DNA from 3 places in the Anoxybacillus sp. B2M1 genome. Region 1 is predicted to be linked to each of the others. Evidence: riboswitches for the same ligand, from Rfam matches in the RefSeq annotation. Region 1 holds a riboswitch; each other region holds the start of a gene.

Region 1 (10,514 bases):
AAAAGCAAGTGAAAAAGAAAACCTATTTGCCTAGTCTTCAAACAAAAGAAGACCGTTATAATGAATGGTTGATTGTGGGCGTGCCTGTTGCTTTGAACGATGGAAAGCACGGCGCCGTGTTTGTTTACCAGTCGCTGAACGCCGTGGAGGATACGACCCAGCAAACGAAAAAGCTCATTTTTCTGGCCGCGTTTATTGCCATTGTCATGACAACCGTATTTGCGTTTTTTTTGTCCACGCGCATTACCGCGCCGCTGCGCAAAATGCGGCAAGCCGCTTTTGAAGTGGCGCGCGGCAAATTTGACACCAAAGTCCCGATTCTAACGCATGATGAAATTGGGGAATTGGCGATGGCGTTTAATCAGATGGGAAGGCGTTTGCAGTTTAATATTAATGCCCTTAATCAAGAAAAAGAGCAGCTGGCTAGTATTTTAAGCAGCATGGCAGATGGGGTCATCACATTCAATCGCGATGGGGAAATTTTAATTACCAATCCGCCCGCTGAGCGTTTTTTGCAGGCTTGGTATTTTGAACAAGGAAATGAAAGTGAAGCCATGGCAGCCTTGCCGCCGCAAGTAAAAGAGCAGTTTGCCCGCGTGGTAAAGGAAGAAACAAGACAGGTGGCAGAGGTGACGCTGCAAGGGCGGACATGGGTGATTTTAATGACGCCGCTTTATAATCAAACCGCTGTTCGTGGAGCCGTAGCGATGCTGCGGGACATGACGGAAGAGCGCCGCTTGGACAAGCTGCGCAAGGATTTTATTGCCAATGTATCACATGAATTGCGCACCCCTATTGCCATGCTACAAGGGTATAGCGAAGCCATCATTGATGACATTGCGGCAACAGATGAAGAGAAAAAAGAAATGGCAAAGGTAATCTATGATGAATCGTTGCGAATGGGGCGACTTGTCAATGATTTATTGGATTTGGCGCGAATGGAAGCCGGACATATTACGCTCAATTATGAAGATGTTCAGCTTCGGCCATACATTGAACGGGTGACTCGCAAATTTCAAGGATTAGCGAAAGAAAAGCAAATTGATTTATCTACAGAGTTTCAGAGTGAAGATTTGCATATAAACATGGATCCGGATCGCATCGAACAAGTATTGACCAATTTGATTGACAATGCCCTTCGCCATACAGAGGAGAACGGCATGGTGAAGGTGGTGGTCGAACAAACGGGAGAAGGGGTATCCATTCATGTGCAGGACTCGGGATCAGGCATTCCTGAGGAGGATTTACCATTTGTATTTGAGCGCTTTTACAAGGCGGATAAGGCACGTACTCGCGGACGTTCTGGCACAGGGCTGGGGCTTGCCATCGCTAAAAATATTATCGAGGCGCATAAAGGTACGATCCATGCTCATAGCAAGCTCGGCGAGGGGACAACGTTTACGTTTACGTTGCCGCTGAACGAAACAAAGGGTGTCTAAAAGCGTTTGAAACATTCGCTTTTCAGACACCCTTTGCACTTACTTGCCGGACGGCAAAGAAACAAAAATGGTGGTTCCTTTTCCTTTCGTTGATTCGACTTTGATGTCGCCGTGATGCATGGAAACAATTTTTTTGACAATTGCAAGTCCTAAGCCATTTCCGCCTTCAGAGCGATTTCGCGAGCGGTCTGCTTTATAAAACCGTTCAAACATATGCATTTTTTCCTCTTCAGACATGCCAATCCCTGTATCGGAGACAGCGACCTGAATCTTTTGCCCGCTTTGAGACACACTGATCGAAAGTTTTCCTTTTTGGGGAGTAAACTTAATGCTGTTATGGAGCAAGTTCATCCATACTTGATCGAGTAAATCTTTGTCCGCCACAATTTCGGTTTTATCGAGCACGATATCGATGTCAATGGCTTTTTCTAGCCACTGCGGCTCGCAAGCAAGCACAATGTTTTTTAGCTGCTGGTCCAGCCGGTATTTTTTCGGTTCAAATGGATGATGCTCTGATTCAAGCGAGGTCAGCTTTAAAAGGTTATCGCTTAATTTCGACAGCCGCTTGCTCTCAGTTTCGATAATATGAAGATAGCGGGCACGCTGTTCGGCGCTGAGCTTGTCATTTTTCAACGCATGGATAAAGCCAATAATAGATGTTAGCGGCGATTGAATTTCGTGAGAGACATTGGAAACAAATTCTTGCCGCAGCTGTTCCATTTCGCTTAATTCTTGGGCCATTCGGTTAATGCTTTCTACAAGCTCATTAAACGGAGAGTGCGGCGAAATGGATTCAAGCCTGATGTTAAAATTTCCGTTGGCAATTTGTTCAAATGATTTTTTCATGGAATGGAAAAATTCTATTTGTTTTGCCCGCCATCCCCCCATTTTCTCAAGAAATTGAACGGCTATTCCGAGAATGAAAAGGCCGATGATAAAATTCATCAGCTCGCGCACATAATTGGACGGGTGGTAATGAAAATGGCGGTACAAGTAATTCGTTAAGAAAAAAGCGATCGTCCAACAAGAAATTAACGAAAAGATCCCGACGAAAAAAACGAAAAAACGCCATATGAAAAGAAAGATGGAAGGACGCTTGTTCACGGCTGCTGCACCTCTAAGCGGTAGCCTAAGCCGCGGACAGTTATGATTTTAAAGCCGCTCTTTTCTTCAGAAAATCGTTCGCGCAGCCGTTTGATATGGACGTCGACGGTTCGTTCATCGCCTTCATAATCGTAGCCCCAAATCTCTTCAATTAATTCCTCTCTTGATAGTGTCCTTCCAGGATAGCTCGCTAGCTTGAATAAAAGCTCAAATTCTTTTTTCGGAATCGTGAGCATAGAATCGTCCCACGTGATCGTGTAAGTTTTCTCATCAAGCAACAGCCTTCCTGCTTGCACTGTGTGCGAATTCGCGATGCGGTAGCGTTTCAACAAGGCTTTAACCCTTGCTATCAGCTCCATTGGTTCAAAAGGCTTGACTAAGTAGTCATCCGCCCCCAGCTCAAACCCCTTCACTTTTTGTGATGTCTCGCCTTTAGCGGTAAGCATTAAAATGGGGATATCGGCAAAATGCCTAAGTTCTTCGCACAATTCCCAGCCGTCCATTACCGGCATCATAATATCGAGAATGGCCAGATCTATTTTGACGGTTTCTAGCAATCGAAGCGCCTGCCGACCGTCAGCCGCTTCATAAGTTTCAAACCCCGCACTTTCAAGCAAAACTTTCAAAAGCTCGCGAATATGATCATCATCATCCACAATCAATAACTTTGTCATACGTTCTCATCCTTTAGCCGTATTTTTTTGCATTTCTTCATGAAGATGCAATTGTTGGATGGCGAATTCTCGATAAAGCGCATGGGTGGCAAACAGCTCTTGATGCGTCCCCATTCCCGTAATCTCGCCTTTTTCCATGAAAATGATTTGATCAGCGTTGATGACCGTCGATAATCGATGGGCAATCACGATCGTCGTTCGTCCTTTCATTAAGTTTTGCAGCGCTTTTTGCACCGCCATTTCCGATTGGCTGTCGAGGTTGGACGTGGCTTCGTCCAATAATAAAATGCGCGGGTTGCGCAGCAGCGCGCGGGCGATGGCGATGCGTTGGCGCTGCCCGCCGGAAAGCTTGATGCCTCTCTCTCCTACCTCTGTTTCATATTTTTGTGGCAATTCTTCAATAAACGGAGAAGCATAGGCCATGTCGGCTGCCCATTTTAATTCTTCGTCACTTACTTGATGATCAAGCCCGTAGCAAATATTGTCACGAATCGTTCCAGCGATAAGCGGACTTTCTTGAGATACATAACCAATTTGCTGGCGCCATGAAGATAAAGAAAGGGCATGAATAGGTTTCTCGCCGAGAAAAATGCTGCCGCTTGTCGGTGTATAATACCGCTCTAAGATGGAAAAGAACGTCGTTTTTCCTGAACCGCTCGGGCCGACGATCGCTGTCACTTTTCCCGGTTCAATCGTAAAGTTTACGTTCTTTAAAACCGGTTCACCGTTTTCATATGAAAACGATAAATGGTTGACATGGATCGGTTCATCAATGCGAGCGACCTCTTCTCCAGACAGATAGTCTTCTTCCTGCTCGCGCAGCGTGGCCATGATGCGTTGTGTGGCTCCCATCGCTTTTTGCAATTGTGTAAAGAAAGTACTGAATGCAGCAAGCGGCATGACCATCTGGAAAAGATATAAAATGTAAGCAACGAGCTCTCCGGCCGTCATTGCCCCTGTAGAAACCCGATATCCGCCAAAGCCGAGAATGACAACAAGCAGAAGCATAAGCACAATTCCCATCAATGGCATGACCATGGCCTGAACTTTTGCTTCCTTCAATCCATAGCGAAATAAATGCGAAATGCCTTTTTTCCCTTTTTCATATTCAAGCTGTTCCGCATTGGATGATTTCACAAGGCGAATTTCTGACAGCACTTGTGTAATAAAAGCAGTAAATTGCGCTGTTTCATCCTGCAGCCTTTTAGAGTTTTTAAACATTTGTCTTCCTAACGGGATCATAATGCTAACGGCTAGTGGAAGCAGAATAAAGATGGTCAACGTCATTTTCCAATCTAAGTACAGCAATAATGCGACAGAGCCGATTATGGAAATAATGCCATTGAAAAAGTTGGCTGTATGCTCTGTGATTAATCCTTTCACAATAGCGGTATCATTTGTAATTCGGCTAACCGTTTCCCCTGTACGATGACGATCATAGTAAGGAATGCTCAAATGCAGCAGCTTCTGCCATACTTGTTCTCTTATTCTTGATACAACCGTTTCTCCTGTATAGTTAATCAAGTAGATGGAGAAGCCTCTAGCGATTGTTTGCGCAATAAAGGCGCCAACAAGCAAAATGATCGTCGTTTTATTTAATGATGAAACGGTGAAGCCGTCGATCATTTTTTTCGTAAATTGCGGAATCGTTAAGCTGACGATGGAAGACGCCACGCTTAAGAATAGCGCAATAATCATGATCATTTTAGACGGCTTCGTTGCTTGAATCATCCGGATAAACGAGCGCCAGTCTGCTTTTTCTTCTAATGATTGCTTTTCCACGATTTGATCACCACTCTTTTTGCCATGATTTTTTATGCTGTCGTGTATGTATTGTACTTGATGTTTATGAACAGAATATGAACTTTGGGACATCATCATAAATATATTATAGCACTCGCAGCGCTTCTTGATCCTGTGACAAGGCACGGAGGCTTCAGCGAAGAATGACGTTTGTAAAAAACTGTATTCGACAGCGTTCTATGATCTGCCTCCATCTGTAAAAAAAAGGATTGTGCTTTTGAATCGGCTATAAATCCATTTTTTATTTTTTCTGTTTATCGGGTCTGGAAAGCAAATGGATGGTATAATGGGATTGTAGGAAAAGAAAAGGGAGGAGATGCTGGATGTTTGGCAAAGTTGCTGCTGATGTTCTCGGATTAAGTGATATCGGCTCTGTCATTAAACCCGAAAATTATGATAAAGTGGACGCAGACGATTATGTGATGCATGAAGATGAAGAAAAGATTTATTTTTTGATTAAGTCCAAATCAGATGAATATTGCTTTACTAACCGAGCGCTTATTCATTTAGATGGGACGAGCGCGACAAGTAAAAAGCGAACGCTGCGCCGTTATGATTACTATAAGCATCCAATTGCCGGCGTATCGCTTGAGACGGCAGGCACGGTCGATTTAGATGTAGAGATTAAATTTACTATCGGATCGGAGCACTATTCGATTGATGTGCATAAAAAGCATCTGGAAGAAGTGAAAGATTTATATAAAGCGCTTTTGAAAATTTCGGAAATTTGCCATGAAAATGAAACAACGCTCGACTTTGCGCGAAAAAGCCTCGATGTTGCCTCCTCTGTGCTAGGGCGTGTTGCCAGCACTCCAAACAGCATTGCTGAACAGTTTAAAGAGCTAAATCAAATCGCGTTCAACTGGCTTGTTGAGACGAAGAAGCAGTATACAGTAAAAGAGTTTGGGGATGTATTTGAACGCTATATTAACAATTAATGGCGATCCAAACGACTCGAATGGCGATAAACTGCTGTTCGAGTCGTTTTTGCGGTAAGTCGGTGGATGTGCTTTCATCACGCCAATGCGTTAAAAAATGAGATCCATATAATATAGAGACGGGAAAAATGGCGAATTCCGTCATTTTTTTGTTGCCAAACAGCCTTTCGTCCTTTAATATTGTAACTGTCAATTGTTCGATTATTTTTTACAATTGTATATCGATGCAGAAGGGTGCCGAAGTGAGCGAATCGCTAGTAGGCTTAATAGGGAATCTGGTGCGAATCCAGAACTGTCCCCGCAACTGTAAATGCTGACGAAATGAAATAACCACTGTGCGGTATTGATGGGCAAGCTGTTGGCCGCATGGGAAGGTTCAAAGTAGGATGAAGCATAAGTCAGTAGACCTGCCCTGACTGCTCGATGTTTCCAATCTTCGGGGGGTGAGATGGCGAAACGGCAAAAGGTGGCTATTATGCTGCCACAACTCTATGGTTTGTCGTTTCTTGCTCATTCCGTCCGGGATGGGCATTTTTTAATTTATATGTGCAGGAGGAGAAACCATGATGAAGCAACTGAGGTATTATACGTGGCTGCTTGTGTTGATGCTGACGTTCGGCCTTCTTGCCGCGTGCGGTAATCAAGAAACAGACAAATCCACTCATTCATCCAATGCGAAGCAAGAAGCAACAGCTGCTTTCCCGGTAACCGTTAAGGACGGATTAGGGGAAGAGGTCACGATTCAGTCCGAACCGAAAAAAATCGTTTCGTTAATTCCGAGCAATACGGAAATTGCCTATGAACTTGGTTTAGGAGAGAAAATTGTTGGCGTCAGTGATTTTGATAACTATCCGGAAGATGTAAAAAACAAAGAAAAAATTGGTGGCATGGAGTTTAACGTGGAGAAAATTATTTCACTCAAGCCTGATTTAGTGCTTGCTCACGCATCGAGTGCCCATAATTCGCGGGACGGCCTGCAGCAGCTGAAGGATGCGGGAATTACAGTGCTTGTTGTGAACGATGCCAAAACATTTGATGATGTTTACCATTCGATCCAATTAATTGGACAAGCAACAGGGACAACGAAAAAAGCCGATCAAATTGTCAACCAGATGAAATCAAAGCTTGAAGCCATCAAGGAAAAAGCAAAAAACGTGAAAAATCCAGTAAAAGTATGGGTGGAAGTGCAGCCGGCGCCACAAATTTATACAGCAGGAAAGGGAACGTTTATCAATGACATGCTGCAAGTGATTTCAGCAGAAAACGTGGCTGGCGATCAAGAAGGATGGCCGATGTTTACGGAAGAAAAAGCGGTAGCGCTCAATCCGGATGTGATTGTTGTCACGTATGGAGACTATGTGAAGGATGCTGTAAAGCAAGTGATGGCACGGCCGGCGTGGAAGGACGTTTCGGCGGTTAAAAATCAACGCGTATATGAGGTGAATTCTGATTTAGTCACAAGATCAGGCCCACGCCTTGTTGAAGGGGTAGAGGAACTTGCCAAAGTCATTTATCCGGAAATCTTTAAATAATATGATTGCCTACATCATCGCTCTTACAGCGGTGGTCGTGTGCATTTTGTTAGGGATATCGATAGGCTCACTATCGATTCCCTTTTCGTCTATTATTGACATTTTTTTAGAGCAATGGTGGGGAATTGCGCCGTCCCCTGACATTCCTGATACGCTTGTGCAAATTGTGATGGCCATCCGCTTGCCGCGCGTTGTTTTAGCGTTTTTAGTCGGCGCTTCCCTTTCGTTGGCGGGAGCGGCGTTTCAAGGATTGCTAAAAAATCCATTGGCTGATCCTTACACGCTCGGAGTATCATCGGGCGCGTCAGTCGGAGCGGTCGTCGTTTTGTTCTTTCATCTGCAATTGCCGTGGTTTGGATCGTTTACATTACCAATCATGAGCATTGCGTTTGGGTTGCTGACTCTTTTTCTCGTTTTGTTTTTTACTCGCGCCGTCGATCCGCGCATGTCAGTGGAAACGATCATTTTAACCGGAATTATTTTCAGCGCATTTTTCAGCGCGTTGATCTCGCTTATGATTGCGCTGACAGGAGAGGAACTGCGGCAAATTATTACTTGGCTGATGGGAAGCGTCGCGATGCGAAGCTGGAAATATGTTGTCATGATGCTTCCGTTTTTTATAATAGGATGTTTGCTGTTATTAGTGAATCACCGCGAGTTAAACGCTTTTGCCTTTGGTGAAGAGGCAGCTGCTCACATAGGTGTCCATGTTGCCAAGCGCAAGCTGGTCATTTTAATCGGCGCTTCCTTATTAACAGGGGCGGCTGTTGCTGTGTCGGGGGCGATTGGCTTTGTGGGCTTGGTCGTTCCTCATATGATTCGTCTTGTTGCGGGACCGAATCATCGCTTGCTTTTACCGCTATCGCTTTTATATGGGGGCGCTTTTTTAGTGCTAGCCGATTTAGCGGCGCGAACCATGATTTCACCGAGTGAATTGCCGATCGGCATCATTACTTCGTTAATTGGTGCACCTTTGTTTGCGGGGTTATTTTTAAATAGAATGAAAAGGAAGACGTGAAAATGATGTTAAACGTTCATGATGTTTCCTATCAATACGGAGAAAAAGCGGTATTACAAAACATTACCTTCACAGTGGAACAAGGGCAATTTTTTGGAATTTTAGGGCCTAACGGCAGCGGCAAAACAACATTATTAAAGCTGTTAAGCAGAGAGCTTTCTTTACAAAAGGGGACCATTACACTGAACGCCGTCCCGCTTGCTTCCTTTTCGTCAAAAGAACTGGCGCGCCTTGTCGCTGTTCTCCCGCAAAGCGCCGATTCAGCATTTGGCTATACCGTCAAAGAAACGGTAGAGTTAGGACGCTATGCCCATCAAACAGGGTTATTTCCAACATGGACAGAGGAGGATGAACAGGCGGTAGCCGAAGCGCTTGAACAAGTGGGGATGGCACATAAAGAACAGGAAACCATCGACCGTTTAAGCGGTGGAGAAAGGCAGCGCGTCTATTTAGCAAGAGCGCTTGCCCAAAAGCCGAGCTTGCTTTTTCTCGATGAACCGACCAACCACATGGATATTGCCCAACAAATCAAACTGCTAGATCAATTAAAAAAATGGACAGAAGAAAATCAGTTAACGGTTGTAGCCATTTTTCATGATATGAATCTGGCTAGCTTATATTGTGACCGGCTTTTGTTGCTTCATGAAGGAAAGATGGCGGGACTCGGCGAACCAAGCGATATGATTGAAGAAAAACAATTAGAAACCGTATTTCAAGCGTCTGTGCGGCGTCAAGCGCATCCCGTTGTGTCCAAGCCGCTTCTCACGTTTGTTCCTCAGACCTATTCCGATACGAGTCAACAGAACGATTCCTTAAGTGCGTTAACGATTGCTCAAGACGATGAACAGATTGTCATTACCACACCGCAGCCTTTTAAAGTGCTGTCATCGGCTGTGGTTGGCGCTGGTTTTCAATGGGCTACACACTTTGTGAATAGACATGTACCGAAGCATTATCGCTGTGATGATCCAGAGGCAGAAATGAAGCAATATTTACAATCCCATTCTTTTGCCGTGCATCGTACCATTGGCATGATGACCGCTGTCTATTTAGAGGATGCCGTATGGATAAAGAGCAGCGAAGAGGAAGTGGCGCTATTCGTGATGGTGACCGCGGGCGTTGGAAATGCGGTGGATGCTGCAAAAGCGTGGGAAAAAAGGGAGAAAGTGGAAGGAATCGGTACGATTAACGTATTTATTTTTATTGATGGCCAATTAAATGAAGCAGCATTTGTACAGGCCATGATGACGACAACGGAAGCGAAAGTGAAAGCGTTATATGATGCACACGTACTTGATCCGGAAACACATACGCTGGCTACTGGCACATCCACTGATTGCATTGCCATTGCCTCATCACAAACAGGACGCTTGTTTGAGTATGCTGGAACGGCTACGCCGCTTGGCAAAGCGATTGGACGTTTTGTGTATGAGGCGACAACGGAAGCGTTGCGCAAATATAAAAAACGGAGAGGCGATGGGAAGTGACCTATCATTTGCTCGCAATGGCTTTAGCGGTCGTCATTGATTTTTTCATCGGTGACCCGCGTTGGTTGCCGCACCCGGTGCGCGGAATGGGCCGATTGATTGCCTGGCTGGATCATCGGCTGAATCGTGGGCGAATGCGGCGAGCAAAAGGGATCGTAACGATTGGAATCGTTGTTGCAGTGGTCTATGGGATCAGTTCGATCATCATATATGAAAGCTACCGCGTTTCCGTTGTATTTGGCATCGTAATCGAAGCATTGCTTATATTTACGACGATTGCCGCCAAAAGTTTAAAGGAGGCAGCGTGGAATGTGATGATTCCGCTTGAACAAGGAGATATAGAAAAGGCAAGAAACGAGCTAAGCATGATTGTTGGCCGCGATACGGAAACGCTGAATGAGCCGGAAATTGTTAGAGCTTGTGTCGAAACGGTGGCTGAAAATACGAGTGATGGAATTACGGCACCGCTTTTTTATGCGCTTGTCGGCGGCGGAGCATTGGCTTTAGTTTATCGCGCTG
Region 2 (10,514 bases), 810 kb from region 1:
CTCATTTGGTTGGCCACTGTTTGTGAGACGAGCGGAACGTACATATCATAGCTATGGATTTGGTCTGTTTTTAATATGTTTTTTCGCAGCTCCACATAGCGGTGCAGCGACGGTAAATGCTGGTTGACTCCTGAGATCAGATTCGTGAACACTTGTTCCGGTACATCATCGGCCGATAGAGCCGCATCAAGGCCTGATTTGTACCGGCGTGCTTTGGCATATAGCTCATCCGCCTTAACAGAAGCATATAATGTTGCTGCTGCGGTATTTTTGATGGACTCATAGCTTTTAAAAAATGTTTGGAACGCCTGCTGGCGATAGGCCCGGTCAGGGTGCTCAAGCGCTTTTAAATAATTGCCTTCTGTAAGCTGCACCGTTTGGCCATCTGCCGTTTTCATAACGGGAGGAGTATAATCGCCTCGTGAAGCGTTATTGTAAATATTTTCGGCATCGCTTGTGATCGGAGAGAGCTTAGCGAGCAGTTGTTCTTCCTTTTTTGACAACGTATGCTTTTTTTGCTCCAGCAGCTCTTGAAAATAGCGGCGGTATCCTTTTAGTTGTTTGCTTGTTTGAAAATCATTCAGCTTGCTTTTAGGAAGCGATAAAATTTCTGGTTCGATAAATGAAGTAGCGGCTTGATAACGAGAAAAAAGCACCTCTAGCTTCGCCTTTAAACTGGCTGCTGTTTTGTCTTCAATATTTAAATCTTGCTTCATATGTGCATAAAGAGAGAGCTTTTCAAGCGTGCGCGCTGTTTTTTCCTGCAGAGCGAACAGTTTGGCCACATTGCTTTCGTTATGAAGCTTTCCTTGATAGGATGATAATAACGGGATGTTTTTGGCTGCTTTTTCGTAATCTTTGTTGAAATCGTCTTCAGATGGATAAATATCGGCGAGATTCCAAGTATAACGTTGAGCGTTGCTTGCTGCTTGTGTATGATGGAGCGGAATGATAATCATCCACAGCGTGAGCATGATGAGAAGCATTCGCTTCATTTTTGCCACTCCCTTTCCTGTAGGTTCCATATAGTAGTATGTGCAAAAATAGCGAACTTACTCGATAGAGATGGATGGAACTTGGCATGTTTACCTTTGCATGCAGGAGTTTGGCCTGTTTTTCAACGGTCATGTTCGTGATGAGACTTTTCCGACTGGAGATTTTTAAGACATCCTTCGGTTCATCTTTAAAGTTGATTGATATAGGAAAAATGTCGTTTATCGGTTAAAGGAGAGAGAAGCTATGAAAGTGATTATCGCGGAAAAACCAGATCAAGGAATCGCGTTGGCCTCGATTTTTCAGACCAAAAAACGCCAGGGCTATCTTGAAATTTTACCAAACGAGTTGTTTCCAAAGGGGGCTTATATGACATGGGCAGTCGGCCATTTGCTCCAGCTGGCTCCGCCTGAACGGTATCGGCCGGAGTGGAAGCAATGGAAGCTGGAAATGCTGCCGATCATTCCCGAGCAATTTCGCTATGAAGTGGAAAAATCCAAGGCGAAGCAGTTTCAAATAGTGAAGGAGCTCTTGCGAAAACCGGAGGTTATAGAAATTATTCACGCAGGAGATGCCGGGAGGGAAGGAGAGCTGATCATCCGCAATATCATTCACATGAGCGGTGTGAAAAAGCCGATGAAACGTCTTTGGATTTCTTCGTTAACTCCAAAAGCGATTGATGAAGGGTTTCGCCGGCTGCTTGATGAAAAAGAAACATGGCCGCTATTTGAAGAGGCATATGCGCGCGCTTGTGCCGATTGGCTTGTCGGCATGAACGCGTCTCGCATTTACAGCATTTTACTTAAACAAAAAGGAATGAATGATGTTTTTTCAGCTGGAAGGGTGCAAACCCCAACTCTCGCTTTAATTGTCAAGCGTGAAAAAGAAATCGAAAGCTTTAAACCAGAGCCGTTTTGGGAGGTTGTTGCTTCATTTGTTATGAACGGCAAACAGTATGAGGGCAAATGGATGCAACAGCAGGATTCTCGTTTAAAGGACCAAGAGCTGGCTAATAAAATTGCCGCATTTTGCCAAGATAAACAAGCGGAAGTCAAAGAAATCAAGACGGAACGAAAAACGTTTCAGCCGCCGCTTTTATTTAACTTATCGTCGCTGCAAGCAACGGCCAACAAACTTTATCAATTCTCTCCGCAAAAAACGCTTGATATTTTACAAAAGCTATATCAAAGAGGAATCGTTTCGTATCCCCGTTCTGATTCACAATATGTAACAAGAGGGGAAGCGGAAGCGTTTCCAGAAATTTTGCAAAAATTAAGCCAGTTTGCAGCGTATCAATCCTTCTTTCCGCTTCCAAATACAAGTATTTTACATAATAAACGTTATGTAAATGAAAAAAAGGTGACAGACCATTATGCGATCATTCCAACTGAGCAGGTGGTGAATCCTGAAACGTTATCGAAAGAGGAGCGAAATATTTATGATCTAGTTGTCCGGAGATTGCTTGCTGCCCATTATCCTGAAGCCATTTTTGATTATACGACAGTGACGACGCTTGTTGATGGGCGGGCGGTTTTCATATCAAAAGGAAAGCAGCAAATTCAGGAAGGATGGCGGAAAGTTTTCTTTCAGCATGACGAAGAGAATGTAGCCGCTCTTCCGCCGCTTGCGGAAGGAGAACGGGGGAAAGTGGAAAAAGTCGATGTGAAAGAAGGCAAAACGCAGCCGCCAAAGCGGTATACAGAAGGTCAATTGATTACGTTGATGAAAACGGCGGGGAAATTTTTAGAAAACGAAGAATTAGAAAAAGTGCTTGCTAAAACGGAAGGTCTCGGTACGGAAGCGACACGGGCTGGCATTATTACGATGTTGAAAAACCGAAAGTATATCGAAGTGAAAAAAAATCAAGTATATGCTACTGACAAAGCGAAAATTTTAATTGAAGCGATTGGGGATAAAATTTTAGCCTCGCCGGAAATGACCGCAAAATGGGAGCAGCGTTTAAGCGAGATTGGCGAAGGAAAAGCCTCTGCTTCCCTATTTATGGAACAAGTAAAAAAGCTGTCGATAAAAATCATAGAAGATGCAACAGCGATGGCGAAGGATTGGAATTTCTCAGGATTCGATACCGCTTCTATTCAGCGTACAACATCGAAAGCAACGCTTGGCAAACCGATCGGCCCATGCAAGTATTGCGGCGGAACAGTCATTGATAAAGGAGAGTTTTATGGCTGCGCGCATTATGCGAAAACAAAATGCTCATTTACGATCTCAAAGGTGATTCTCGGTAAAAAGATTTCACAAACGAATGTAAAAAAGCTTCTGCAGCACGGAAAGACAGATTTAATCAAAGGATTTAAAAAAGGGGATCAAACATTTAATGCCCATTTAGTGTGGAATGAGCAGGAAAAAAGAATTACTTTTTTATTTTAACATTATCCACCAAGAAGTCTCCCGTCTCTTTAACGGATTGTAGGTGGGGGAGGCTCATTGCAAAATATTAAAAAATGCTTGCTCTTTTTCTACCCGGCATAGCTGAGCACGTGCCGGGTAGAAAGCAAACTTAAGCAGCAACCATTAGCAATGGCGAAAGATTTCCATAAACTGATCTGGCTCATGCAGCACTTCAAATCCGAACGGCTGGTAAAGACCATGCGCATCCTTTGTCACTAATAAAAAGCGGCGGATATTGAGAAGATCCGGGTGCTGCAGGACACATTCTACCAGCCACTTGCCAAGCTCTCTGCCGCGATAGGCTTCATCAATAAAAACATCGCATAAATAGGCGAATGTCGCTCCGTCAGTAACCACGCGTGCAAATCCAATCTGTGTCTGGCCGTGAAAAAGAGAAAAGCATAGCGAATGTTCAATCGATTTGATAATCGTTGTTCGTTCCCTTTGATTGGCCCAATAGGACTGAGCCAGAAACTCGCATACGCGGTCCATTTGAATGAGGGCACGATTAGTGGAAATCATCATATCATTTCGTTTATATTCAACGACTTGAAACAAAGCGTTTCCTCCTCCCTATTTCGACGAATTATAAGCGATTTTAAGAAAAAAGGCAATGCTGGGTACTGGGAAAAGGAAAAAAACAACAGATTTGGGCAGTCTATCATATATCGCTTTTGTTTCCTCCCTCTTATTGGTGTAAGAGCTTCATGCCTTTGCGTGACAAGGACGAACCGAGCCGCCGACTCCTTCAATCAGATGATTTATTCGGCGTTTATAGCCCGTTTGGTGGAACTTTTCTATTGCTAAAGGCATGATGGATTCAAAGCAACGTCATTTTATGGTGAAACAGAAGGCACAGATGTTTGACAGGAGCGAAATTCAAAGGTACATTGAAGCTAACAAACACGAAATGCAAAAGATGTAAAAAACACATAATGAAGGAGGAAGGATAAGAATGGATATGATTAGAAAAATGTTGGCGTTTGGGCTTGGTTTGGCGTCTGTCAGCAAAGAGCAAGCAGAGAAATTGGTGGATGAGCTAGTGAAAAGAGGAGAATTATCTTTAGAAGAGTCAAAAGATGTAATTGATCAATGGATTCGGCAAAAGGAAGAAGGGAAAGCGGAGTTTCAGCGCGCTGTGCGTGAGCAGCTTAAACAAATGCTCGATAAACTTGATTTAGCTACAAAAGAGGATATTCGCCAATTAGAAGAACGAATTCAACGCTTGGAGCAGAAAAACGAGTAAATAAAAAGATTTTGGAGCTGCAAAAGGAGACAGACCAATGGCCGGAAAAAGGATGCGTCATGTAAGTCGTTATCGGGAGATCGCTGTCGCTTTGATTCGCCATGGCTTTGGGATCGTAGCGGAGGAAATCGGGTTTTCCCAGTTTCTTTCTCTTCCACAAAGATTATTTTTCGATGCGCAGGAAAAGAATGAAAAAACAATTGGAGAACGAATCAGGCTCGTGTTACAGGAGTTGGGTCCAACTTTCGTGAAGCTGGGGCAGATTGCGAGCACGCGTCCGGATTTAATTCCTGGCCCTATTATTCGGGAATTGGAAAAGCTGCAAGATCAAGTTTCTCCTTTTTCATTTGCCGAAGTCGCACGAACAGTTCAAGAGGAATTAGGAAGTGATGTGGATCGATTGTTTCAACAGTTCGAGGCGGTTCCGATTGCGGCCGCTTCGATTGGACAAGTTCATCGAGCCATCTTGCATTCAGGAGAACAAGTCGCTGTTAAAATTCAGCGCCCGAATATCGCCCATATGATTGAAACGGATTTAGAAATTCTGCAAGATTTAGCGATTCTCGCTGAGCGCCGCCTTTCATGGGCCGCGCAATATCAAATCGGCGATATGGTTGAAGAATTCTCGCAATCTCTTCGGGCCGAGCTTGATTATACGATTGAAGCGAGGAATGCTGATAAAATTTTTCAGCAATTTAAACAAGATCCTAGCATTTATGTTCCAAAAGTATTTTGGGAGTATTCAAGCAAAAAAGTGCTAACGATGGAATATGTGGAAGGCATCAAGCTTAACGAGTTGGAGCGGCTGAAGGAAAGCGGCTATGACTTGAAACGTTTGGCCGAACGTCTAACGAAGGCCATTTTGCAGCAAATTTTAAGAGAAGGGTTTTTCCATGGAGATCCTCATCCCGGCAATCTATTCGTATTGCCGGGGGAGGTGATCGCTTTTATTGATTTTGGGATGACCGGGCGTCTGACGCCAGATATGAAATATCACTTTTCTTCGTTAGTGATTGCTTTAATGCGTCATAATACAGACGGAATTATAAAATCGCTGTATCAAATGGGGCTTGTTCCTGAGCATGTCGATGTATCGCGATTGCATGAGGATATCGAACAATTAAGAGAGAAATACTACAATGTTCCGCTCAGCCAAATCAGTCTTGGCGAGGCGCTTCATGATTTGTTTCATGTTGCCTTTCAACACTCTATTCGCATTCCGAAGGATTTAACCCTTCTGGGGAAGGCGTTGCTAACAGTGGAAGGCGTAGCAGAGCAGTTAGATCCGGAGCTGAACATCCTCAATATTGCTGAACCGTTCGGCCGCCAACTATTAAAGGAGCGATTGCATCCTAAGCATCTAACCGAAGAAGTATGGAAGCGCGTGTTCAATTATGGAGAAATGTTGCTGGATCTCCCTAAGAACGTGAAGGAGTTAACGGCATTTATTAAACAAGGAAAGCTGCATTTGAAAATGGATATTCCTGAATGGCCGCTTTTTTTAAAAAAATTAGATCAAATTAGCAATCGCTTATCCTTCAGTATTGTGCTGCTGTCCTTCAGCATTATTATGGCAGGGATTATTATTGGCGCTTCTTTAGGTAGGCAATCGACTTTACTCTGGAAAATTCCAGCGATTGAGATTGGGTTTGGTATCGCCTCTTTGATGTTTTTATGGCTGTTATATTTAATTTATAGATCAGGACGGTTTTAGCTGTTGACCTAATCGCTGGTGGTAGATTCACTTGTTTTATTCTCGTGCTGTATAAAATGGAGAGCCACGGCCAGAAGATAGGCCGCTGACTTGTCTCGGTCACGCCAAAGCGTGCTGTCGAAACCTGCTTATATAGGGACTGCCTGCAGAGGCTCGACTAGAATGTGTTACGATAATAATTTTATGTAAACAATCAGGTGTGCTGATGATCCAATAAAAACCATTGGCATTACTTGATTCCCAGCTTTTCTGCCGTAGTCGGCAAGCAAATGACTTGCCGACTGGGCATGCATATGGCGGAAAAGCTTGTGTCTAGCTCAATCATTCCATATTTTTAGTAAAATGATCATCCACACTTGCGGGAAACCATATTAGTTCTTCTTATTTCACCGTTCCTCTGTTTTTTTTGACGGATTTTGCAGGATTTTTTTTCAAAATGTCAAAAGGATTTAATAGACAAAGAAAAATGGGGGAAGGGAAATTAAATGAAGACAGCAGATTTATGTGATCAATTTTTGTCGGAGCTGCAAGTGTGCCAATTACCGTTGCATTCTTATGGCGGAAAAACAGAGTTTTCCGGACCGATTGCCACTGTTGAGGTATTCGAGGACAATGTGCTCGTTCGCGAAGCGCTAGAAACCATTCCGGCAGGCACGGTGTTAGTTGTTGATGGAAAAGGTTCGCGAAATTGTGCATTGCTCGGAGATCGTCTGGCACAAATCGCTTGTGAACGAGGACTTGCAGGCGTGATTGTCCATGGTTGCATTCGCGATTCAGCTGAAATTGCGCAAATGCCGCTTGGCGTAATCGCTCTTGGGACATGCCCTGTCAAAAGCAAAAAAGAAGGGAAAGGGGCGCGTGATCGCGTTCTTGAATTCGGGGGCGTACGTTGGGAGCCGGGCGCGCATGTGTATGTTGATAGCGATGGAGTTGTTGTCGCTAAAACAAAACTGTTCGAAAAATAAAAATGGTTGACTTTTTTCGAAAATTCATCATATCATTGTGGAGGAACAACTAAATCATTGAATCGTTTGCTAAAGCAAGTAAGGTGCCTTTCTCTATTGGGACAGGCTTAAAAGGGAAGTACGGTGAAAAGCCGTCACGGTACCCGCCACTGTGATGAGGAGCTTCATTGCATCATGTCACTGAAGGAAACTTCGGGAAGGCGCAATGAAGCGATGACTCTAAGTCAGGAGACCTGCCTTATTTGCTCGGCCGGATACCTACGGGATTATAGGTAGACGTGCGGGGGAATGGTATACATATGCATTTGTGATTGGCCGTATGCATTTTTCTGCACCTCTATCGATAGAGGTGCTTTTTTATTTCATCAAAAAGGAGAGGATCGGTGTGACAACGTGGAATTTAACTGGAGTAAAGCATCACGTATTGATCTGTAACGGCGGCAGCTGCATGCGAAAAGGCGGAGAGGAGGTGACAATCGCCATTCGTGATGAAATTGCGCGGCTGGAATTGGACAGCACTGTACACACAACGAGAACGCGCTGCAATGGCCGCTGTAATGATGCGTGCGTAGTAATCGTGTATCCGCAAGGAGTTTGGTACAAGGGGGTGACGCCGGATAAAGGAAGAGAGCTTGTCCAAACACATTTAAAAGATGGTGATCCTTTAAAAGATATCGTCACCTATCAGTATGGAGAAGATGGATTATCGATGTGCCATCCAACAGCTGCGGTTGGCATTACTAAAAAAGCTAGCATCAAGGAGGAGAGGGTATGAAGCAATGGAAGTTTCTGTTGCTGCTATGTGGCCTTGTTGTTTATTTTACTGTCAATAGCGGCACACCAGCCTATGCTATGCATATTATGGAAGGATTTTTGCCGATGAAATGGGCGCTATTTTGGTGGATTGTTTTTCTGCCGTTTTTCATCGCAGGAGTGCGATCGCTAATGAAGATCACAAAGCGCCATCCTGAATTAAAATTGTTGATTGCGCTTTCAGGAGCTTTTACCTTTGTACTTTCGGCGTTAAAAATCCCATCGGTGACAGGAAGCAGCTCCCATCCGACTGGAGTCGGGCTCGGGGCCGTCTTATTTGGTCCACTAATAATGACGGTGATGGGGAGCATCGTTCTGTTATTCCAGACGTTACTACTGGCGCATGGGGGATTGACGACATTAGGAGCGAACGCGATGTCAATGGCGGTATGCGGTCCGCTAGTAGCATACGGGGTGTATCGTATAGGAAAAAGGTATAACATTTCGCAGCGATTTGTCATTTTTTTAGCCGCTTTTCTTTCTGACTTGGCCACATATGTAGTTACATCATGGCAATTGGCGCTTGCTTTTCCCGATACAACAGGAGGAGTAGTAGCTTCATTTCTTAAATTTGCCGGAATTTTTGCGATTACGCAAATACCGCTCGCGATCACCGAAGGGCTGCTGACTGTTGTTGTGTGGAACTTTTTATCTACTTACAGCAGTCGAGAGCTGAATCAACTTCAGAAAGGAGCCTAGCAGATGAAGCGAAATCTATTGCTTATTGTTCTTGCTTTTGTATTAGCTGCCGCCCCCTTGCTATTGGTTCGCCATTCGGATTTTAGCGGTACAGATGATCAAGCGGAAAAAGCGATTCAAACGATCGTCCCGGATTATAAGCCTTGGTTTGAGACGATCTTTTCACCGCCGGGCGGGGAAGTGGAAACATTGTTATTTTCTTTGCAAGCCGCGCTTGGCGCCGGGGTGATTGGCTATATTATCGGCGTTTATAAAGGTCGAGCCGGTCGAAGAGATGAAGCGGAATGATTCGGCATTTTGACATGATTGCCTATCATAATCGTCTGCGCCGTCTGCGGCCTGAACAAAAGACTTTATTCTCTTTTCTCTTGCTTTTGAACACTATGGTAGGAAGCAGAGGAACGCATCTTTTTATTATTTTCTGGCTAGCCATATGGACGATTGGGTATGCAGGTGTTTCTTGGAAAGTATATGTAAAAACGTTGGGAATGGTCATCCTTTTCCTTTTAATTAGCTGGCCGATTTTGCTTATTTCCCTTGATTCATGGCACATATCCGTGAATCGAGGAAATATTCCGGCAGCAATCGATGTATCGCTGCGCTCCATTGCAGCATGGTCGTGCTTATTTTTCCTTTTAGTAACAACGCCGTTTCCAGAGTTGCTCTATGTATTAAAAAAACTGAAAATACCATCCGTTATGATTGAATTACTATTTTTTATGTATCGATTTGTCTTTGTGTTGGAGCAGGCGGCGGAGGAATTATATACAGCGATGAAAGCCCGCAACGGCGGCAGTCATTGGCGGCATGGCGCCATGCTTATTTTTCAGCTTTGGCAAAAAATATGGGACGCTTACCATGCTTTATTGCTCGCATTACGGGCGCGCGGGTTTTCCGATGAGCTTGTCTATATTCAAAACGAAACGTGTGGTGTATGGAGCAAGCGCTATATTGTAGAGGCGATTGCCGGAATGGGGGTACTCATATGGATGCGATGATCGAGAGGAAAAAAAGATGTTGAGATTAGAAGAGGTGTATTACCAATATCCTCATGGCCAAGAAGTGCTGAAGGGAGTGTCTCTTCAGATTTTCACAGGGAAAAAATATGCGCTTATTGGCCATAATGGCTGTGGGAAAACGACGTTATTTTTGCATATGAACGGGCTGTTGCGCCCCAGTCGCGGATGCATCTATTGGAAAGAGCAAAAAATGGATGACCGGCGCCAAACGATTCAACAATGGCGCCGAGAGGTAGGCATTGTTTTTCAAAATCCAGAACATCAGCTTTTGGCTCCTGTTGTGAGAGATGAATTAGCCTTTGGCTTGCATCAGCTGGGGCTACATGAAGCAGAAATCAATCAGGAAATCGACAGAACGGTTCGTGAATTTGGCCTGCAATCATGGATGGATAAGCCTGTCCACCATTTAAGTCTCGGCCAAAAAAAATGGCTGACTCTTGCTTCGGTGATGGCCATGAGGCCGCATTTGCTAGTGTTAGATGAACCGACAGCCTATTTGGATCTCTTACAAACAGAGCGATTGGTAGAAAAAATCAATGATATTTATCAAGCAGGAACAACGGTATTCATTGCGACTCACGATTTTGACTTTGTTTTGAAATGGGCTGACATCGTTTTTGTGATGCATGAAGGGCAAATTGTGATGCACGGGG
Region 3 (10,514 bases), 1.8 Mb from region 1:
GTTCCGGGTTCAAGACTTGCAGAGATCTTTCAATCATTTCCGCCATTTCCGCTACAGACGGAACTCGCGGACTATGAATATCATAAACGCCTAATCCAATTCCTTTCGGATATGTTTCTTTTTCAAAAACAGAAATCATTTCACCATGGCTTCTGGATGTTTCAATTGAAATTACATCTGCATCCATTTGATTGATGACAGGCAGATAAGACGAAAAATCACAATAGCACATATGAGTATGAATTTGCGTCTCATCCTTTACAATGGAAGTGGCTACACGAAACATCCGTACAGCCCACTCTAAATATTCCTGCTTCTTTTCTTCTTTTAGAGGAAGTCCCTCAAGCAAAGCGGGCTCATCCACTTGAATGACTGAAATTCCTGATTCCTCTAGTGCTTTGATTTCGTTTCGCAACGCAAGGGCAATTTGCTCCGCTACTTTATGTCGAGGCAGATCATCACGAACAAATGACCAATTTAAAATAGTGACAGGACCTGTGAGCATTCCTTTAACTATTTTTTCTGTTAACGATTGTGCGTATACACTTTCCTTAACCGTCATCGGCTGCAAAAATTCGACATCGCCGTATATAATCGGCGGGCGAACGCAGCGCGAACCATATGATTGCACCCATCCATTTTCAGTAAAGGCAAAGCCCCCTAATTTTTCGGCGAAAAATTCGACCATATCGGTTCTTTCAAATTCACCGTGCACCAAAACATCTAATCCTATTTTTTCTTGAATGTCGATCCATCTCTTAATTTCTGCTTCAATAAAGCGCTCATATTGTGGCTGGCTCCACTCGCCTTTTTTGAGCTTTTGGCGCGCTTTCCGCACTTCTGCTGTCTGTGGAAAACTGCCAATTGTTGTCGTTGGCAATATTGGAAGCTGGCTTATTTCTTGCTGCTTCTTTTGCCGTACCAAATAGGATGATGCTCTCTCAAGCTGCGCCTTCGTTAGGTTCTCGCACTCCTTGTGCACGTTCGCATTATATCTTGAAGCATCCTTTTTCCATAAATGAAGCGCTTGTTGATTTTGAGCATAATAATGAGCGCGCTTTCCTTGGCCATCGATGAATCGTTCTGTTAAATACACAAGCTCCTCCAGCTTTTCGTCAGCAAATGCCAGCATCTGCTGCAAGTTCAAAGGCAATGTTTTTTCGTATGTTGTCGTAACAGGGACATGCAGCAAGCTATTTGATGGCTGCAGCCATAACCGTTCAGATGGGACAGAATGCAAAATTTTTTCCACGAGACGGCTGGCTGCCGACAGGTCAGTCCGCCAAATATTGCGTCCATCAATCACCCCTGCCGCTAGCACTTTATCTTCTGGAAAACCGCTCTTCGATAAATGGCGCAAATTTTTCTCTAGGCCATAAACAAAATCAAGGCCAATCCCGCTAACAGGAAGTTTCATTAGTTCTTCATACCAGTCTACTGCCTCAAAGTATGTCTGCAACATCATCTTTAAGTTAGGAGCAGCTTGAGGCAACCGCTCATAAACAGATACAAATTCCTCCATCTCTTTTTTGGTTAAGGAAGTAGCAAGAATGGGTTCATCAATCTGTATCCATTTTACCCCCTCGCGCTCCAGCTCCTTTAGTATTTGCTCATAAAGCGGAAGCAGCAATGATAGAAAATAGGAAAATTGCTTTTCATCATAGCCTTTGGAAAGCTTCATAAACGTATAAGGTCCGATCAAAACAGGTTTTCCTTCAACTCCTAATTTCTCCTTCGCTTCCCGAAAATCCTTTAATGGTTTGTTTTCTGTTATATGCAGGCGGGAGCTTTGTTCCTTGCTCCATTCTGGAACAATGTAATGATAATTGGTGTTAAACCATTTCGTCATTTCGCATGCTGGTGCTTTTTCATTGCCGCGCGCCATCGCGAAATAAACTGAGAGAGGAACCTCTCCCCCCTGATAATCGAAACGTTCAGGAATGAAACCAAACATAGCCGCTGTATCAAGCATATGATCATAAAGGGTAAAGTCGCCAACCGGCACAAGATCAATCCCTATTTCCCGCTGCTTTTTGATATGGTTTAGCCGAATGGACTGCATCGTGTCCAAAAAAATTTTTTCGTCTATCTCTCCATTCCAGAAAGATTCTAATGCTTTTTTCCACTCTCGTTTTTCCCCAATACGTGGATAGCCAAGATTGCTTGATTTCATTTCCTCGTTCTCTCCTATCATTTTATTTTTATCGTTTTTCCACTCTCTACCTGATCTTTAGGCGGGACTTGCCTGATAGGAAATCTATGTTGTCCATTCGATGGCTCGGTTTCCCGTTCATCCTTCCAGCTGAGTTGCTCTTCTCCTCACATCTCCCCGCATTCACCGCGATTTGACGTCATATTTCTTTTTCCGAATAATAAAAAAGCATTCCTAACGCTCCAACGGAAGCTAGAAATGCCATAAAAAAGGATTAATCCCTTTGTCCATGATGAACACCTCCCTATCCTCCGTAGGTAAAAGCAGTGTTGTCAGAACAGGCAGGTCTCCTGACTTAAGGATCATTGCTTTCCGCTCGCCTTCCCAATCTTTGATCAGTGGCAGTAAAGCGGAAAGCTCCTCTATTACAGTGGCGGGACCGTGCCGGAATCTCACCGGTCTTCCCTTTTCATCCGCAGGGAGCCTTGGACTGGGCCATTTAGTCTTGACTCACCTTTGGAACCTGTTCCCACATTTATTTTCTTGTTCGCCAAGAAAAAAACGCTTCAAACCTCCATTCTAAGCCTGTCATGAAGTATCAGAAAAATTTTACAATAACCCTATCATTCTTCGAAAAAATTGTCAAGGAGATTAAGTCTTCTGATTCATGGCGCAAATCTAATTTCGACAGAAGTCGATCGCTTTTATTAAGATTAATCATTCAAAAAGAGCATTCCGGTTTCAAAGCGTAACAAGTATCAACCAATAAGCTGTAGACCGTGTTGTTCGAATGCTCAACCGTCGAAATCGGAGCATCACCTTCTCATTTTTTATCCTTAAGTTATATCTAGATAACTTTCATGATCGAACACTGTCGGAAGCAGCCCAGGCCACCTGTTAGAAAGTTAAGAATTTTTTTGTTTTCGTCTCAGAAAAAATATGATATAGTGAACTTGAAAATTGAATAACGTTGGTTAGGATCAGGTACCGGTAAGCAAAAGAGCGCTTGACCGGTTTAAAAGGGAAGTTCGGTGCAAATCCGACGCTGTCCCGCAACTGTAAATGGGAGCAACCTGCCAAAACCACTGTTGAATGCTTGACATATCAACGGGAAGGGGCTAGGAAGCGATGAACATAAGCCAGGAGACCTGCCTGATTCGGTCCACACCAAAAACCTACGAGGATAGGGGGTGTTGAGGAAGCGGAAAAACATATGTTTTTTTGTATATGTTTTTCATAGGGGATCGTATGCGCTTTTTCAGCATCTTCATTTGCGAAGATGCTTTTTTTATTTGCTTCAAGCGCATGTCCATCATTCGAATCGTATCGGAACTTGAGAACGAAAGGACAGACATCATGCACAACACATTCGGAACAAAGCAATATTTTTTGGAAGCGTTTAAGCAAACGGTCATGAACAATTTTACAAAACATCCACCCGTTTCTTTAATGGATCTGTACGATCATTATCAATCGGAAATTGCCGTCCGCCTCCCTTTGTCAGAACAGCCATCATGCCGTGCTAATTTGCAGCAAGCATATCAAGAAATACGACAAGAACTTGTTTTCAGCAAGGAGTCGGCCGACGAAAGCAAATGATTTTAAATTAAGGAGGGATCTTTTTGGAATTTCGTCCAGGATTAGAAGAAATCATAGCGGCTGAAACGAAAATTTCATTTCTTGATGTGGAGAATGAAGAAATCGTCATCCGGGGATATGATCTGATCAAGCTTGCAGAAACCAAAACATATACCGAGGCAGCACATCTGCTTATTGAAGGAAAACTACCGTCACAGCCAGAAAAAGAGCGCTTTGAAATGCAGCTTCACACACAAAGAACACTGCCGCAAGAACTGGTGAAAATTTTGAAGCAGCTGCCGCAAACTACCCATCCGATGGATGCACTGCGAACCGGTATTTCCGTTTTAGCCAGCTTTGACCCACATCTCGATGAACGAACAGAAGCGGCTAATAAAGAAAAAGCGATTAAGCTTTTGGCTCAAGTACCTGCCATTATTGCAAGCAGCCATCGCTTGTTGCATAACCAGCCAGTCGTTCCATCGCACCAAGAACTCTCTTACAGCGCCAATTTTCTATATATGCTGACAGGGAAGCAACCAAGCGAGCTGGAAGTGGAAATATTTTACCGTTCGCTCATCGCTTATATTGAGCATGAGCTGCCAAACTCGACATTTACAGCGCGCGTCATTTCCTCCACCCACGCCGATTTGTACGGAGCATTGACAGGGGCTGTGTCATCGTTAAAGGGGCATCTTCATGGAGGAGCCAACGAGGCCGTGATGTATATGCTCAAAGAAGCGGAATCGCCAGAAAAATACAAACAGCTGCTCTATCAAAAGCTAGCCAATAAGGAACGAATTATGGGATTTGGTCATCGCGTATACATGAAAAAGATGGATCCACGAGCCTTGCTTATGAAAAAGGCGCTTCAAGAGCTTAGCGAAGTCCGCGGCGACACGACTCTGCTCGAAATGTGCGAGGCGGGAGAAACAATTATGAGAGAAGAAAAAGGACTCTATCCAAATCTAGATTACTATGCTGCTCCTGTCTATTATTTGCTTGGTATTCCAATTGAGCTTTACACACCGATTTTCTTTAGTGCCCGAACCGCCGGCCTTTGCGCCCACGTGATTGAACAGCATAACAATAACCGGCTATACCGCCCTCGCGTCAAATATGTCGGAGAGCGCCACCTGCAAGTGAACTGAAAAAGCAGATTAAACGCTCACCCGAAGAGGAATTGGGGCCAGCAATTCCTCTTCTTTTTATCATAATATAAATGGAGTCTAGAAAGGAAGAGATTCATGAGTGAAGTTTTAATAAAAAATAATGAAAAACAACAAACAGACGAATTGCTTGTTCGAATTGCGGATTATGTTCTTAACGGAAAAATCGAAAGTCATGAAGCATTCGAAACAGCTCGCTATGTCCTATTGGACACGTTAGGCTGCGGCATTCTTGCACTCCGCTATCCGGAATGCACAAAACTGTTAGGCCCCATTGTGCCAGGGACCGTCGTTCCTAACGGCTGCCGCATTCCCGGAACTTCTTTTGTTCTTGATCCCGTCCAAGGTGCATTTAATATCGGCTGCATGATTCGCTGGCTTGACTATAATGATACATGGCTAGCTGCGGAATGGGGACACCCTTCTGATAATCTCGGGGGCATCTTAGCCGCTGCCGATTACGTAAGCCGCCGCAATATTTCGCAAGCAAAAAAGCCGCTGAACATGAGCGATGTGCTGAAAGCGATGATTCAGGCCCATGAAATTCAAGGAGTGCTTGCACTGGAAAATAGTTTAAATCGCGTAGGATTAGACCATGTACTCTTCGTTAAAGTGGCGTCGACAGCTGTTGTCACCAAGCTTTTCGGCGGGGGACGCGAAGAAATAATCAATGCCCTATCGAATGCTTGGCTCGATAACTCCAGCCTGCGTACATATCGTCACGCCCCAAATACAGGATCGCGAAAATCGTGGGCTGCTGGAGATGCAACAAGTCGAGCTGTTCGTCTTGCACTCATGTCTTTAACAGGTGAAATGGGATATCCAACTGCTCTTTCCGCACCAAATTGGGGATTTGAAGATGTGCTATTCAAAGGGCAAAAGTTGAAGCTTGCTCGTTCTCTTGGATCATATGTAATGGAGAATGTTCTTTTCAAAATTTCTTATCCTGCTGAGTTCCATGCCCAAACAGCAGTCGAGTGCGCCATTGAGCTCCATCCTGAAGTGAAGGATCGCCTGGACGAAATTGAGGAGATTATCATTACAACCCATGAATCAGCCATCCGCATTATTGATAAAACCGGGCCATTGCATAATCCTGCCGATCGCGACCATTGCCTTCAATACATCACAGCGGTCGGTCTTATCTACGGAAATTTAACGGCTGATCACTATGAAGACGAAATCGCGCAAGACCCAAGAATCGATGCCCTTCGCGAGAAAATGACCGTTATCGAAAATAAACAATACAGCCGTGACTATCTTGATCCAGAAAAGCGTTCGATTGCTAACGCCGTACAAATTCGCTTTCAGAATGGCAGCGAAACAAGGCAAATCGTCCGCGAATATCCGATCGGACATCGTTTCCGCCGCCAGGAAGCAATCCCTAAATTATTAGAAAAATACACGAAAAACCTTGAAACACGTTTTCCAAAAAAACAGATTGACCGCATCTTAGACATTTCTCTCGATCAAGACCGGCTCGCAGCTACCCCTGTACATGAATTTGTCGATTTATTTGTCATTTAATCATTTAAAAATACTAAAGCAGGTTTCTCTTGAAGCTAGGAGAAAATGAATGCTTATGCCTTGAAAAATTCATTGGAAAGGGAGGGAGCTCCTTTGGTTTGGATTGTCGAACGTGAATCAACACAACACGAACTTGCCGAACGATTTCGCTATTTAATGAACGCCCCGGAAATTTTGCAAATTCCAGGCGCTCATGACGGAATGGCGGCCCTTATTGCCAGAAAAGTCGGCTTTCAAGCTCTTTATTTATCAGGAGCAGCGTTTACCGCCAGCCGTGGGCTTCCTGATTTAGGCATTATTACTTCAGAAGAAGTGGCACAGCGAGCACGAGAGCTAGTTCGTGCGACCAATTTGCCGTTGCTAGTGGATATTGATACAGGGTTTGGCGGCATTCTTAACACGGCACGCACAGCAAAAGAAATGGTGGAAGCACGTGTGGCTGCCGTGCAAATCGAAGATCAGGAACTGCCAAAAAAATGCGGCCATTTGAATGGTAAGAAGCTCGTTTCTCCAGAAGAGATGGTACAAAAAATTAAAGTGTTGAAGGAAGTAGCCCCTTCACTTGTGGTCGTGGCTCGCACCGATGCGTATGCCGTCGAAGGAATTGAGCAAACGATTGAGCGGACACGCCGATATGCGGAAGCAGGCGCAGATGCCATTTTTCCAGAAGCATTAACAAGCAAAGACGATTTCGCTAAGATGAAACAAGCCATCTCGATTCCGCTGCTCGCAAATATGACAGAATTCGGAAAAACTCCATATTATACTGCTGAAGAATTTGCATCTCTCGGCTATTCTATGGTCATTTATCCGGTCACTTCGCTTCGGGTTGCTGCAAAAGCGTATGAGCGAGTATATGAAGCGATTTTAACAACCGGCACGCAAAAAAACGAGCTTGACCAGATGCAATCACGCAAAGAATTATATGATGTCATTCATTATTACGATTTTGAAGCTCTCGATCAGACCATTGCAAAAACCGTTCTTCCTGATGATGACTTGTCAAATGAAAGAGAAGCTGATCAACGCTACAAATGAACACATGTTTTCCCTGACTCCATAAGTAAAGGCGCACTCTCCTCATGTTCATCACTGATGAGCATGAGGAGAATAAGTTATAGACAAAGTCAATGCTGACTTTGTCTATTGATGCTTTCAAAACGGTTGACAGATAAGCACCACAGCCGAGTGAGGATGCAAACGGAACAAAAGATGTTTATATGAAGGTCGTTTGTCAACAATCTAGCATTTGCGTTTTAGTCCTGCTTCTTGATCGCTTGTCCTCTCCTATTCCTCTATCTTTTTCCTCCATGATTCAATATTTCAAGGTAATAAAAAGAAGCCCTATGCTGATGACCGGAACGCTAATCTATCTAAATGATAGATTTCTCCGTAGCTAGAATTGCAGCTGGATTTATATGTAAAATAACAAGGAGGTTGATGATCCAGTAAAAACCCATTGACATCGCTTGATTCCTAGCCTTTCTGTCGTAGTCGGCAAGCGAATGGCTCATCAACACTTGTGATAAAATAATATTGAATCTTTTGGCCTTATACAGAACCACCCCAGCATCAAATCGTACGAATAGAAGATGAATCCTTGCCAAGCATTGAAACGTACGGCATACATAAGGGAAAGATAAGAAAAAAACGGAGGTGAAAAAGGATGAAGCCCGACGTTAAAGAAAAAATAAAAAATTGGTTATTAGTGATTATGATTTCAGCACTTGTCGGTTCATTTTTATTGTTCTTTTTAGGCTATTATCGGACAGGGTTAGCTGTTGGAGCCGTGTTTATGTTTCTTTCCCTGTTTTTGGGACAATGGTATTCCGCTAAAAGGGTAGATGATTTATATCATTCCGAATACAAAAGAAACAAAAGATAACGAGCCATTTTCGATCTACTCAACGATATACATCCATAGAAATAATCTCTTCCTTATCTAAAGCTTTTGCTGTCCGCGATCGCTTCTATACAAAGCAAAAAGGACAGAGAGCGTTTTTCTCCCTGTCCTTTAAAACATATATAATGACGTTTCAAGCTTTACTTTCTCTTGCTTTTTTTACAGCATGCGTAATGCTTGCTGCAAGTCCTCCCCAAATCACTACAATTCCCACGATCATCATGACTATGGCACTTGTTTCCATGTATTGAAACCTCCTCCCTAGTCTACTTTAGATATTGCCCCTGCAGGCCACCGTTTTGCTGAAAACATCCATCCAACAAGTACGACCAGAGCCGCAACAATCCAACCAAACACTGTCACAAACCAAGTTTCATAACCGCCATAGTTTTCCGCAATGTTCGTTCGAATATTATCAAACATCATGTAGCCTAGCACAAGCGGTGTAATGACACTTAAGCAAATTTTCCACCAAGCTCCTAACATAATATCTGAAATATTGTTAGCATGCGTTTGCAAATGATTCAGTTCACGCACAATCCATGCAATGAAAATGACCTCAACCAATCCTGCTAAGGCAACCCCGAAAGTATTAATAAAGTAGTCAACTGTATCAAGGAAATAAAGCCCGCCTTTAGAAGCAAACAAAATTGACAAAATAGCGGCCAAGCCCCCGCCTATCGCTACTGCTTTATGACGGGAAACGCCAAACTTTTCTTGAATTCCTGCCACATACGTTTCTGAAATCGAAATCAGCGAAGTTAATCCTGCTAATGTTAATGATAAAAAGAATAGAACGCCAAAAAACTGATTAAATGCCGGAAACTCATTGATAATTTGCGGGAAGACAACAAACGCCAGACCGACGCCGCCAGAAACGACCTCTTCCACAGTTTTTCCTTGCTGCTGTGCTAAGAAGCCCAACACACTAAAGACTCCGATTCCTGCCAGCAACTCAAAGCTGGAGTTGGCAAATCCTGTGATAAAAGCATTGTTTGTCAAATCTGACTTCTTTGGAAGATAGCTTGAATAAGTAATCATAATGGCAAATGCAATAGATAAGCTAAAGAAAATTTGGCTGTAAGCAGCGATCCAAACTTTTCCTTCTAAGATCCGGTCCCAGTTTGGCTTAAAAAATGTATTTAGCCCTGTTGCTGCTCCATCCAATGTCACTGCTCGAATGACAATAATTAAAAATAACACGACTAATGTGGGAAGAAAAATCTTATTTGCTGTTTCAATCCCCTTCTTAACTCCATTAAATAAAACGATAAGCGTAACCGCCCAAACAAGAATTAATGGAATAAAAACACCTGGAACAATTCCACCAAACTGTCCTGGGGTTTCCACAATCTTCAAATAGTCTCCAAATAAAAATTTCTCCGTATCGCTTCCCCATTTTAAATTAAATGAAAACACAGTATAAGATATCGCCCAAGCGATAATCACTGCATAATACGTAGAAATAACAAAAGAAATGAGTACTTGCCACCAACCAATCCATTCGGCCTTTTTGTTGATTCTTAAAAAAGATAAAGGCGCAGAACCGCGATACTTATGACCAATCGTAAACTCCAGAACAAGAATAGGAATCCCTGCTGTCAGTAGAGCGAATAGATAGGGAAGAAAAAACGCTCCGCCGCCATTTTCGTAAGCAACGGCTGGAAATCTCCAAATATTCCCCAATCCGATAGCAGATCCTGCAGCAGCTAAAATAAATCCAGCGCGTGTCCCCCATTGCTGTCGATTTTCCATGCCAATAGCCCTCCTTTAATTCGTTAGTTTTTTGGCTGAACACCCTCTCTTTTTGCCATCTCCAACAAAAATCAATCTGAATTAATAGTTTTTTCAGATTTTTTAAATTATATAAAAATTATACTCTTTTCTATTATCACTGTCAAAATAATATTTCAGAAAATATACTTTAATCAGTATATTCTGGATGCGACTTGACACATTCTTTTCATCATCATGGAATTTGAATTGTTTTTTACGTTTAGGCAGCGAACAATGCTATCTTAAACTCAAAAATATTAAAAAGAATCAATTGTATTATCTATAAAAATGTATAAATATAATATTTTGTTTAAAATAATAAATCGTCGATTCCCTTGCTGAGAATCGACGATTGGAATCAGACACAATCATCCAGTTGTTTTAGCGCGACTTGGTTACGCTTGAAAAG

Evidence for each region. A riboswitch is a leader RNA that binds a small molecule or an ion and turns the genes downstream of it on or off. The one in region 1 is predicted to bind cobalamin.
Region 2: another riboswitch for cobalamin. It lies ahead of GFC28_RS04315 ((2Fe-2S) ferredoxin domain-containing protein); the one in region 1 lies ahead of GFC28_RS00430 (ABC transporter substrate-binding protein).
Region 3: another riboswitch for cobalamin. It lies ahead of metE (5-methyltetrahydropteroyltriglutamate--homocysteine S-methyltransferase); the one in region 1 lies ahead of GFC28_RS00430 (ABC transporter substrate-binding protein).

The regions. Positions count from the first base shown of each region.
Region 1 covers NZ_CP015435.1:71,191-81,704, forward strand. Annotated here, with positions in the region: gene GFC28_RS00405 (ATP-binding protein) at 1-1,439, shown strand, start outside; gene GFC28_RS00410 (sensor histidine kinase) at 1,479-2,543, opposite strand; gene GFC28_RS00415 (response regulator transcription factor) at 2,540-3,217, opposite strand; gene GFC28_RS00420 (ABC transporter ATP-binding protein) at 3,224-4,948, opposite strand; gene GFC28_RS00425 (PH domain-containing protein) at 5,344-5,958, shown strand; cobalamin riboswitch at 6,174-6,387, shown strand; gene GFC28_RS00430 (ABC transporter substrate-binding protein) at 6,525-7,490, shown strand; gene GFC28_RS00435 (FecCD family ABC transporter permease) at 7,456-8,508, shown strand; gene GFC28_RS00440 (adenosylcobinamide amidohydrolase) at 8,511-9,995, shown strand; gene cbiB (adenosylcobinamide-phosphate synthase CbiB) at 10,013-10,514, shown strand, end outside.
Region 2 covers NZ_CP015435.1:880,625-891,138, reverse strand. Annotated here, with positions in the region: gene pepF (oligoendopeptidase F) at 1-995, opposite strand, end outside; gene GFC28_RS04340 (DNA topoisomerase III) at 1,240-3,384, shown strand; gene GFC28_RS04335 (GNAT family N-acetyltransferase) at 3,529-3,963, opposite strand; gene GFC28_RS04330 (phasin family protein) at 4,361-4,651, shown strand; gene ubiB (2-polyprenylphenol 6-hydroxylase) at 4,689-6,365, shown strand; gene rraA (ribonuclease E activity regulator RraA) at 6,851-7,330, shown strand; cobalamin riboswitch at 7,395-7,585, shown strand; gene GFC28_RS04315 ((2Fe-2S) ferredoxin domain-containing protein) at 7,716-8,105, shown strand; gene GFC28_RS04310 (energy-coupling factor ABC transporter permease) at 8,102-8,842, shown strand; gene GFC28_RS04305 (energy-coupling factor ABC transporter substrate-binding protein) at 8,846-9,130, shown strand; gene cbiQ (cobalt ECF transporter T component CbiQ) at 9,127-9,840, shown strand; gene GFC28_RS04295 (energy-coupling factor ABC transporter ATP-binding protein) at 9,857-10,514, shown strand, end outside.
Region 3 covers NZ_CP015435.1:2,073,654-2,084,167, forward strand. Annotated here, with positions in the region: gene metE (5-methyltetrahydropteroyltriglutamate--homocysteine S-methyltransferase) at 1-2,173, opposite strand, end outside; cobalamin riboswitch at 2,476-2,656, opposite strand; cobalamin riboswitch at 3,118-3,322, shown strand; gene GFC28_RS10105 (hypothetical protein) at 3,509-3,751, shown strand; gene mmgD (citrate synthase) at 3,775-4,881, shown strand; gene GFC28_RS10115 (bifunctional 2-methylcitrate dehydratase/aconitate hydratase) at 4,978-6,426, shown strand; gene prpB (methylisocitrate lyase) at 6,520-7,464, shown strand; gene GFC28_RS10125 (hypothetical protein) at 8,093-8,311, shown strand; gene GFC28_RS18865 (methionine/alanine import family NSS transporter small subunit) at 8,463-8,573, opposite strand; gene GFC28_RS10130 (sodium-dependent transporter) at 8,591-10,084, opposite strand; gene GFC28_RS10135 (dynamin family protein) at 10,487-10,514, opposite strand, start outside.